DNA from 4 places in the Lysinibacillus sp. NPDC048646 genome. Region 3 is predicted to be linked to each of the others. Evidence: riboswitches for the same ligand, from Rfam matches in the RefSeq annotation. Region 3 holds a riboswitch; each other region holds the start of a gene.

Region 1 (2,194 bases), on a different contig from region 3:
CTGGTGTTGGTTTCCCCATGGAGCCAACACGCGCCTCCATACCTACCATTGTTCCGACAAGTAATGTATTTTCCGTTTGTCCATAGCCATCACGTACCTGTAGTGTAAAGTTTTGTAAGAATATTTTCATAACCTCACTATTCAGCGGTTCGCCTGCTGATACAGCTTGGCGGATTTCACTCAAATTATAGTCATGTAAATTTTCAAGTGCTGCCATAAAACGATACTCAGTTGGCGTACAGCACAGCACGTTGATTTTAAATTTTTCAAGTAATGTTAAGTAAGTAGCTGCATTAAATTTTCCCTTGTATACAAAAGCTGTCGCGCCGCTTCCTAAGGTCGCAAGGAATGGACTCCATATCCATTTTTGCCACCCTGGTGCTGCAGTAGCCCATACGATATCATTTTCCTGAACACCTAACCAATTTGGTGCAGTTGTCCGTAAATGTGCGTAACCCCAGCTATGTGTATGAACAGCAGCCTTCGGATTACCTGTTGTCCCACTTGTATAAGCAAGAAATGCGATATCAGTACTCTTCGTTGGCGTAGAACTTGTATACGTGGTTGGTTGATTTTTCATTTGTTCTAACAGTGGTTGCCATGGTTCATGTGCATGACCGATGACAAACTGCTGTACACCTTCCAAATTTTCAACCTCATCAAATTGCTCAATATAAGGCTCATAGGCAATAACTGCCTTTGCATCAGCATGTGTGATTCGATAGTCGATATCTTTTGCACGTAACATCTCAGAGCTTGGAATAATCGTTAAGCCCGCCTTTAATGCTGCAATATAAACAATGTATGCCTCAACTGATCTCGGCACCATCACTAAAAGCACATCTCCTTTGACTAATCCTTTAGCTGTTAATATATGTGCTGCCTGATTTGCCTTTTCAAGTAAACTTGCATATGTAATGTATTGAATTTCTTCGTTTTCGTTATAAACAATTAAAGCATTTTTAGTTGGATGCTGTGCATACTTTTCAATTTCCTGTGCAATGTTATACCACTCTGGTGCGAGTAAATCTTGTCTTTTCATGGCATATGCCCCCTTTGCTATGCTCATTATAAAACTCATTTTTCATGATTTTCAATGGAAGAACCCTTATTTTTGAAAAGTCATGACAACTATCATACTTCTCTATATGGCATCAGTCACTGCTTTTACTAAAATGAGAAATCTCTATTGAACACAAAGAAAAAGTATGATACATTTTGGTCAACTAAAATCATGATTGCAGGGGGACTCATCCTGAGTTGAGAAGGTAAAACCTGACCCTTTGAACCTGTTAGTTAATACTGACGTAGGGAGCAATACATCTTGTTATTGATGAAAAGCTCTTTTTACGTGTATTCTCTTCACGAAAAAGAGCTTTTTTTGCATGCTTACGTCCATCCAAAAAAGGAGGGCTTAAAATGATTTTCCAAACTATCCGTAAACAACAGCCACTTATTCACTGTATAACAAACTATGTAGTGGCAAATTTTCAAGCAAATGGCTTATTGGCAATTGGCGCTTCTCCTGTAATGGCCGATGAAGTCGATGAAGTCGAAGAAATGGTCAGAATCGCTTCCGCTCTATTATTAAATACTGGTACGATTAATGAACGTACAAAGGAATCTATGTTACGAGCAGGGAAAATGGCCAATACACTTGGCATTCCGATAATTTTAGATCCTGTTGGTGCAGGAGCAACTACTTTTCGAAAAAATACGGTTCACCAGCTATTAACACATGTAAAATTCGCTGTTATTCGTTGCAATATTGGTGAACTTGCTGCTATTGCCAATGTGAGTTGGCAACAAAAAGGCATCGACAGTGGTAACGGCTCGATTTGTATTGAGGATGAAGCAAAGAAAATTGCCCAACGCTTTGACTGTATCGTTATTGTGACCGGTGAAAAAGATTTTATAACCGATGGTGAACAGATGCATTGGGTTGTTGGTGGGCATCATCAGATGACCGAAGTCACAGGGACAGGCTGCCTATTAAGTGCAATTTGTGCCGCAGCATATGTTGCACAAATCGAGCCATTTAAACAATTAGTAAACACTTTATTAGCTTATAAAAAACTAGCTGAATTTGCTGCTTCCTCTACGCAAAATATTGGTGATTTTCAAATAGCTGTCTTAAATGAGTTACATCGCCTTTCGAAGGACGGTGAAAAATAATGCATATCGTGACTACAAT
Region 2 (2,194 bases), on a different contig from region 3:
ATGATGACTGTTAAATCGTTGGCATATGCTTCACGTTCAACAGCTTTCCCAATTTGGTTTAATTTTGAGCCAGCTTTTACTTTTGTCATCGCACGATCAAAAGCACTTTTTGCTACGACGCAGAGTTTTTCTTTTTCTTCATAACCTTCTCCGACTACGAACGAAATACCTGTATCAGCAAAATAGCCATTTAGTGAACCTGACACATCAATATTAACAATATCGCCTTCTTGAATAACACGGCTCCCTGGTATACCATGCGCTACTTCTTCATTAACACTAATACAAGTGTAACCTGGGAAATCATATTCACCCTTTGGTCCTGAAATAGCTCCTGCTTCCGCAAACATGCGACCTGCAATTTCATCTAATTCAAGTGTTGTCACACCTGGTTTTGTAGCAGCCTTCATTGCTTCACGAATTTCAGCACAAATACGTCCGATCTTTTTAAAGGCTTCAATCTCTTCTTGCGTTTTTACAATCATTTTTAACGTCCCTTTCATCTAATATCTACACTCTAATATATCATAACAACCATACAATGATGAACAATACGCGCAAATTCTCTCAGAAAAGCCGCCTGCACCTTGTAGGAACAGACGGCGTAAACTTTAAGATTTTCTTTGCATTAATTGTGGAGCTGCTGTAAATAAAAGAACTCCTGCAACAGCTGTTAAAATTGTTGCTGGTAGCATATACGTTCCATTGTAAATAATGGAGTAAATCCAGGCGTTTTGATCGCCAGCATACTCTGCGAAGAACACAGCCCCTGCTATCGTATGTGCCATATAACGTAAGAAGCCTGCTAATACAGTTCCAATGACAATATAAATAGCCATTTTCTTTTTGTTTAAATTCGCTGCTGCCTCAAGTACAGGCTTACGCACAAACGCCACTAAACCAACTACCGTGAAGGCAACCCCATAATCCAATAAACCTTGAAGCCAGTGCACAATATACGCACCGAACATTGTTTGCATGACGCCAATCAGTAGTCCCGTTGTCAGCCCTGCAAAGAGACCCCAGCGAAATGCCATTAAAATAATCGGTATCATCACGAGACTAACTGAGCCACCTTGTGCCCATACTTTAAAAGAAACTTGATCGAGTACAAGACCCACTGCTGCAAAAATCGCAATCTCCACCAGCATTAATAGTCTTTTTCTGTCCATACTATTATTCTCTCCTTTGTTCCGATGTAGGATACAAGAGCAGGAATAGAAATCAGTTATACTGTTATGACTCATCTGACATCCATTTCACCTCATTCAGTACACTGAATGAAGATAAAAAAAACGATGCCAGGACAGAGCCTCACATCGTAAAAGTGTCGGTTTCTATCCACATCCCTACGCAAGCTTTAACTTACAGGTTCGAAGAGTATAGGCATTACGTGCCCAGTCTCAGCTGACATCATCAGCTCCCCTTGTGGTCGTTACATCTTAAATTTGCTTGAACATCCTCATTGTACGCAAACACTTTTATGATTACAACCATTTCCTCATTAATTTTTTTGAAACTTTTGAGATTTTCATGCGTAAATTTTAAATAAGGAGGGATTACTATGGAGAACCAAAAAATATTATCTGCCTTTAGTTATCTCAGCATATTTTTCGCACCTTTTATTGTGCCGTTAATTGTTTATTTCGTGTCAAAAGATGGGGAAGTGAAGCGCCATTCAATCCGCGCGCTTATATCACACTTAATTCCATTTCTTTTCGGTATCATTTTCTTTATCGTCTTCCTGTTTTCATCTATGTCATTGAATACGTTTGAACCTGACACAAATGGCAATACATTCATTATCATCTGGTTTGCTGCGTTTGCCCTATACTTACTCGTATCTCTTGGCATTGTCATATGGAACATCGTTCAAGCTGTACGCGTTATCCGTTAATATTTATGTTTCATCCTCGTGTTAAAGTGAACTTAATAGTTGGGGCTTCACTTTGTCCCAACTATTATTAGTTGAACCAATCGGGCACGTACGAGAGCTTGATTCACGCTTTAGATGGTCATCTTCTCTCTCGTTAGTGTGGGACAAACAGGTAGAAATAATCGTATAAGGGAGCTGATATTTCATGAAAGTATCTAAGGTCGTAAAAACTGCTGTCAAATTAGCGCCTATTGTGATTCCAATCGTCAAAAAAGTAGTTGCCGCAAAAAAAGGAACAACTCCTAATCCAACTACCCG
Region 3 (2,194 bases):
TGATGTATCTCGGCATGATTTTCTTTCAAATTGTTGCCCCGATTTTAGTGCTTCTTGTACTTGGGGCCGTTTTGCAGAAGAAATTCCGCTTTAATTTAAAGGCCTTATCCCAACTTATTACATATTGCTTTATGCCAGCTGCAGTTTTTGTGAATTTATATGAAACAAGTGTGGAGCTCTCGGTACTAGGACAGGTGGCGGTGTTTATCGTCCTCTTTATCGGGAGTCAAATGGTGCTGAGTCACTTTTTAGCAAAGGGGCTTGGTTTAGTGAAAACAGAGACAGCGGTGTTTAAAAATAGTGTTGTGCTCATTAACTCAGGAAACTATGGCATTCCAGTGGCACAAATGATATTCGCGACACAGCCAATTGGCGTGGCCATTCAGGTCATACTAGTTATTTTTCAAAATATGACGACCTATACATATGGCTTGTACAATCTTATTTCCTCGACAAAATCGGGGCTGGCCATCATGAAGGGTTTCCTGAAAATGCCTATTATTCATGCGCTTATTATTGGTGTGGCAATGAACTTCTTCGAAATAGCTATCCCGCAATTTATTCGTATTCCAATCGACCATGTAGCAGATGGCTTTATCGCTGTTGCATTAATTACACTCGGCGCACAACTATCCCAGCTTGAAATCAAGTCGATGTTTAATAAAACTGTTTTTGTCAGTTGTTTTACACGACTGATAATTGGTCCAAGTGTGGCACTCCTCATTATTTTTGCACTTGGCTTAGACGGTGTTGTCGCTCAGTCACTCTTTATAGCTAGCGCCTTTCCAACGTCGCGCAATAGTTCAAGCCTAGCTTTAGAATACGATGTTGAATCAGCGACAGCTGCACAAACAGTTTTATTTTCAACGATTGTTAGTTGCATCACAGTGACGATTGTCATTTACGTTGCAGAAATACTTTTTACGTAAAATATCTGCGCTAGTCATGAAATTTTTCTGCTGAAATTCCATTGTTTACTAAATACGCATCAAACATTGTCATAATGGATTGTAAAATATGGCTTCCATCTATTAGTGATATCTGCTACACTAGCATCAAATTGAATAGCTTTAACTAGGGGAGTCTGACGAGTCAGGCTGAGAGGGAAACGCTTTGAGGTTTCTTGACCCTTTGGACCTGATCTGGCTCATACCAGCGTGGGAAAGTTAATGATTATCGCAGTACTTGTACTTTGCGATAAATTGAAACCCTTACATGCATAGCCGGATCCAATATTTTTTGGATTCGGCTTTTTTTTTGTAGTAAATTGTTGGGTGAGCTAGATTCGGTCCTTCTTAAAATATGTAAAAGGGAGCGAAGTAGTTTATGACAACAGTTAGCGAAAAGAACATTAACATTATGACAAGTTTTGATGGGAGCAAAAAGGTGTATGTAGAGGGCTCACGGCCGGATATTTTAGTGCCAATGCGGGAAATTACGCTGAGTCCAACTACTGGGAGTTTTGGAGAAGAAGAAAATGCACCTGTGCGTGTTTACGATACAAGTGGCCCGTATACGGACCCTACCTACAACGTAGATATTACGAAAGGTTTACCTAATTTAAGAAGAGCCTGGATAAGAGAGCGTGGGGATGTAGAAGCATACGAAGGTCGTAAGATGAAGCCTGAGGATAACGGCTTCCGACATGCAGATGATCCGCGTATGAAAGAAAATGTCTTTCCTGGGCTTTATCGCAAGCCTTTACGTGCGAAAAAAGGACGCAATGTGACGCAGCTTCATTACGCAAAAAAGGGCATTATTACACCAGAAATGGAGTTTGTAGCCATTCGCGAAAATTTAGATCCAGAATTCGTACGTGCTGAAATTGCTGCTGGTCGTGCAATTATGCCTTCGAACATTAATCATCCAGAGGCAGAGCCCATGATTATTGGCCGTAACTTCCATGTGAAAATTAATGCAAATATCGGTAATTCAGCTGTATCCTCATCCATTGCTGAGGAAGTAGAAAAAATGACATGGGCAACACGCTGGGGTGCGGATAATATTATGGATTTGTCTACAGGTAAGCATATTCATACGACACGTGAATGGATTATTCGCAATGCTGCAGTACCCGTAGGAACAGTGCCGATTTATCAAGCGCTAGAAAAGGTAAATGGTGTTGCGGAAAATTTAACGTGGGAAGTGTATCGTGATACATTAATCGAGCAGGCCGAGCAAGGTGTCGATTATT
Region 4 (2,194 bases), on a different contig from region 3:
TTTATTACTGGTCATCCAATCAGCGTAATTTTTCCATACTGCTAATTTTTGTTCGCCCCATTGTGTGGCATCATCCTGATACTTGTCAGCTAGCCATTCCTGACTTTTATGTACAAGTTCTTTATCTAAATCAGGTGCCGCTTCTAGTAGAATGTCAGCCGCTTCTTTCGGTTGATTGATGGCATATTCATAGCCCTTTGCAACTGCCGCAACAAATGCTTTAACAGTATCAGGATTCTCTGAAATCATTTTTTCATTTGTTGCAAGTACGGGTGTATAGTAGTCAAGCTGTTCACTATAGTCTGTTAAATACATCATGTTTAGTTTTTCCCCACGTAATTCAGCTTCGATACCTGTCCATGCATAGTATATCCATGCAAAATCAATATCTTTCTGCATCATTGTGAAGAAATCTAAATCACCGGCATTCACAATATCCAACTGATTGACATCTGCATTCTCTGTTTGCATTAATGATTGCAGTACAGCCTGTTCAAGTGGAGCACCCCAACCGCCATATGTTTTTCCTTCAAAATCCTTCGGTGATGTTATACCATTTGCTGCAAGAGACGCAAAACCAGATGTATTATGCTGAATAACGGCTGCAATAGATACTAACGGTACATCCTGCACACGTGCCTGTGTAATTGACTCTTGGTAGCTGACACCAAACTCAGCCTTACCAGATGCCACAAGCTGATCGGCTCCTGCATCGCCAGGTAATAGAATGTCTACATCTAAACCCTGTTCCTCAAAATAGCCAAGCTTATTCGCCGCATAAAGCCCTGTGTGATTTGTATTGGGTGTCCAGTCCAGTACGACTGATACTTTTTTTAATGAATTCGACTCTTTTTTGTCCTCTTTGTCGCTACAGCCGACTAATGTTAAAAGCGCTGCAACAAGGATGAATAACCATTTCTTCATGCTGAATCCTCCCAGTAAGTAATATGAAAGTGTTCATGTTTGAATGTTTTAACCATCCGAAAAAGGTATCGCTCGTTTTCACTTGAAAAGAGCTATGCATTTCGAAAGAAAGTAAGTGCGTGTACCAACACGTTCATCCGTGGTAATGAGTCAACTCAGAGGTGTGCTACATTACCAAGACATAAAAAAACGCCCAGGAGTCATCCCAGACGTTTGAAATCGGTATCAAAAAATAACGTACTCTTTTTGAATAGATGTTCCCTACGCTGGTACGAGCCAAATCAGGTTCAAAGGGTCAGCGTCTTAACGGACACAATCTCAGCTGGCAACTACCAGCCCCCCTACATTCTTAACATATGAACTTTTCGAGGACTATTATACCCATATCTCTATGAAAATGACAAGGCTCTATTTACATACGTAGCGAATAGATAACAATGAAATCAAAAAAAGCCCAGTTCTCGGTAAGAACATGGGCCACATTGTTTATCTCGTATTATTTTTCATTTTTAGCCTTTAAAACATGTGCAATCGCACCGTCAGTAGCTATATCCACTTTAAAGGAGCCGTTCGAATGACGATCAGAACGGGTTAACCCTTTCACATCAATCACTTCTTGAACACCCTTTACAGTTTCCACAACAATTTTTTCATCATCAGTCGCTCGAATAACTGAGACGATACGATGAGGATGTGCTTTTAACTCTGTTAATACTTTTAGACCTCGTTTTGCACGGCTTGCCATTTCTACCTCAGCGACATTCATTTTCTTCGCTGCCCCACGCTGTGTCACAATCACAACATATTCTGTGTCACTTGGCTGTAAGATTGTTACACCAACTAATACTTCGCCTTCTTTAAGCGTTATTCCTTTTACCCCTCCAGTTTTCACACCAGTAACAGGCAATTCTTCAATTGGGAAGCGGATCGCATAGGCTGTATCTGTTATTAATAATAATTCCGCGTCGTCTGTAACAATATCCGCAAAAATCATTTCATCGCCAGACTTCACATTCATCGTTTTAATTGGCTTAGAATAACGAGTTACCGCATAATCTGTTAACGGTGATCGCTTAATTTGACCATCTTTAGTCGCTGTTAAAATATAGGTATTAGGCTGTTCAAATGTTTCGAAGCCATAGACCGCAATAATGGATTCATCTTCATTAGTCGGCACAATACTTGAAATATGCTGACCAAGGTCTTTCCAACGAATATCGGGTAATTCATGCACCGGTTGATAAATATAGTTGCCACGATTTGTGAAAAG

Evidence for each region. Region 3 has a riboswitch for thiamine pyrophosphate ahead of thiC (phosphomethylpyrimidine synthase ThiC). Riboswitches for the same ligand answer to the same signal wherever they lie in the genome.
Region 1: linked by a shared signal. The riboswitch ahead of thiM (hydroxyethylthiazole kinase) and the one ahead of thiC (phosphomethylpyrimidine synthase ThiC) in region 3 are both predicted to bind thiamine pyrophosphate.
Region 2: linked by a shared signal. The riboswitch ahead of thiT (energy-coupled thiamine transporter ThiT) and the one ahead of thiC (phosphomethylpyrimidine synthase ThiC) in region 3 are both predicted to bind thiamine pyrophosphate.
Region 4: linked by a shared signal. The riboswitch ahead of ACQKII_RS20290 (ABC transporter substrate-binding protein) and the one ahead of thiC (phosphomethylpyrimidine synthase ThiC) in region 3 are both predicted to bind thiamine pyrophosphate.

What each region holds. Positions count from the first base shown of each region.
Region 1 covers NZ_JBNNLZ010000009.1:33,776-35,969, forward strand. Annotated here, with positions in the region: gene mbcS (acyl-CoA synthetase MbcS) at 1-1,042, opposite strand, end outside; TPP riboswitch at 1,233-1,331, shown strand; gene thiM (hydroxyethylthiazole kinase) at 1,420-2,175, shown strand; gene thiD (bifunctional hydroxymethylpyrimidine kinase/phosphomethylpyrimidine kinase) at 2,175-2,194, shown strand, end outside.
Region 2 covers NZ_JBNNLZ010000010.1:98,980-101,173, reverse strand. Annotated here, with positions in the region: gene map (type I methionyl aminopeptidase) at 1-485, opposite strand, end outside; gene thiT (energy-coupled thiamine transporter ThiT) at 612-1,172, opposite strand; TPP riboswitch at 1,330-1,437, opposite strand; gene ACQKII_RS12850 (DUF4870 domain-containing protein) at 1,565-1,897, shown strand; gene ACQKII_RS12845 (hypothetical protein) at 2,082-2,194, shown strand, end outside.
Region 3 covers NZ_JBNNLZ010000011.1:121,628-123,821, forward strand. Annotated here, with positions in the region: gene ACQKII_RS13650 (AEC family transporter) at 1-929, shown strand, start outside; TPP riboswitch at 1,067-1,181, shown strand; gene thiC (phosphomethylpyrimidine synthase ThiC) at 1,327-2,194, shown strand, end outside.
Region 4 covers NZ_JBNNLZ010000025.1:48,218-50,411, reverse strand. Annotated here, with positions in the region: gene ACQKII_RS20290 (ABC transporter substrate-binding protein) at 1-924, opposite strand, end outside; TPP riboswitch at 1,166-1,277, opposite strand; gene parC (DNA topoisomerase IV subunit A) at 1,421-2,194, opposite strand, start outside.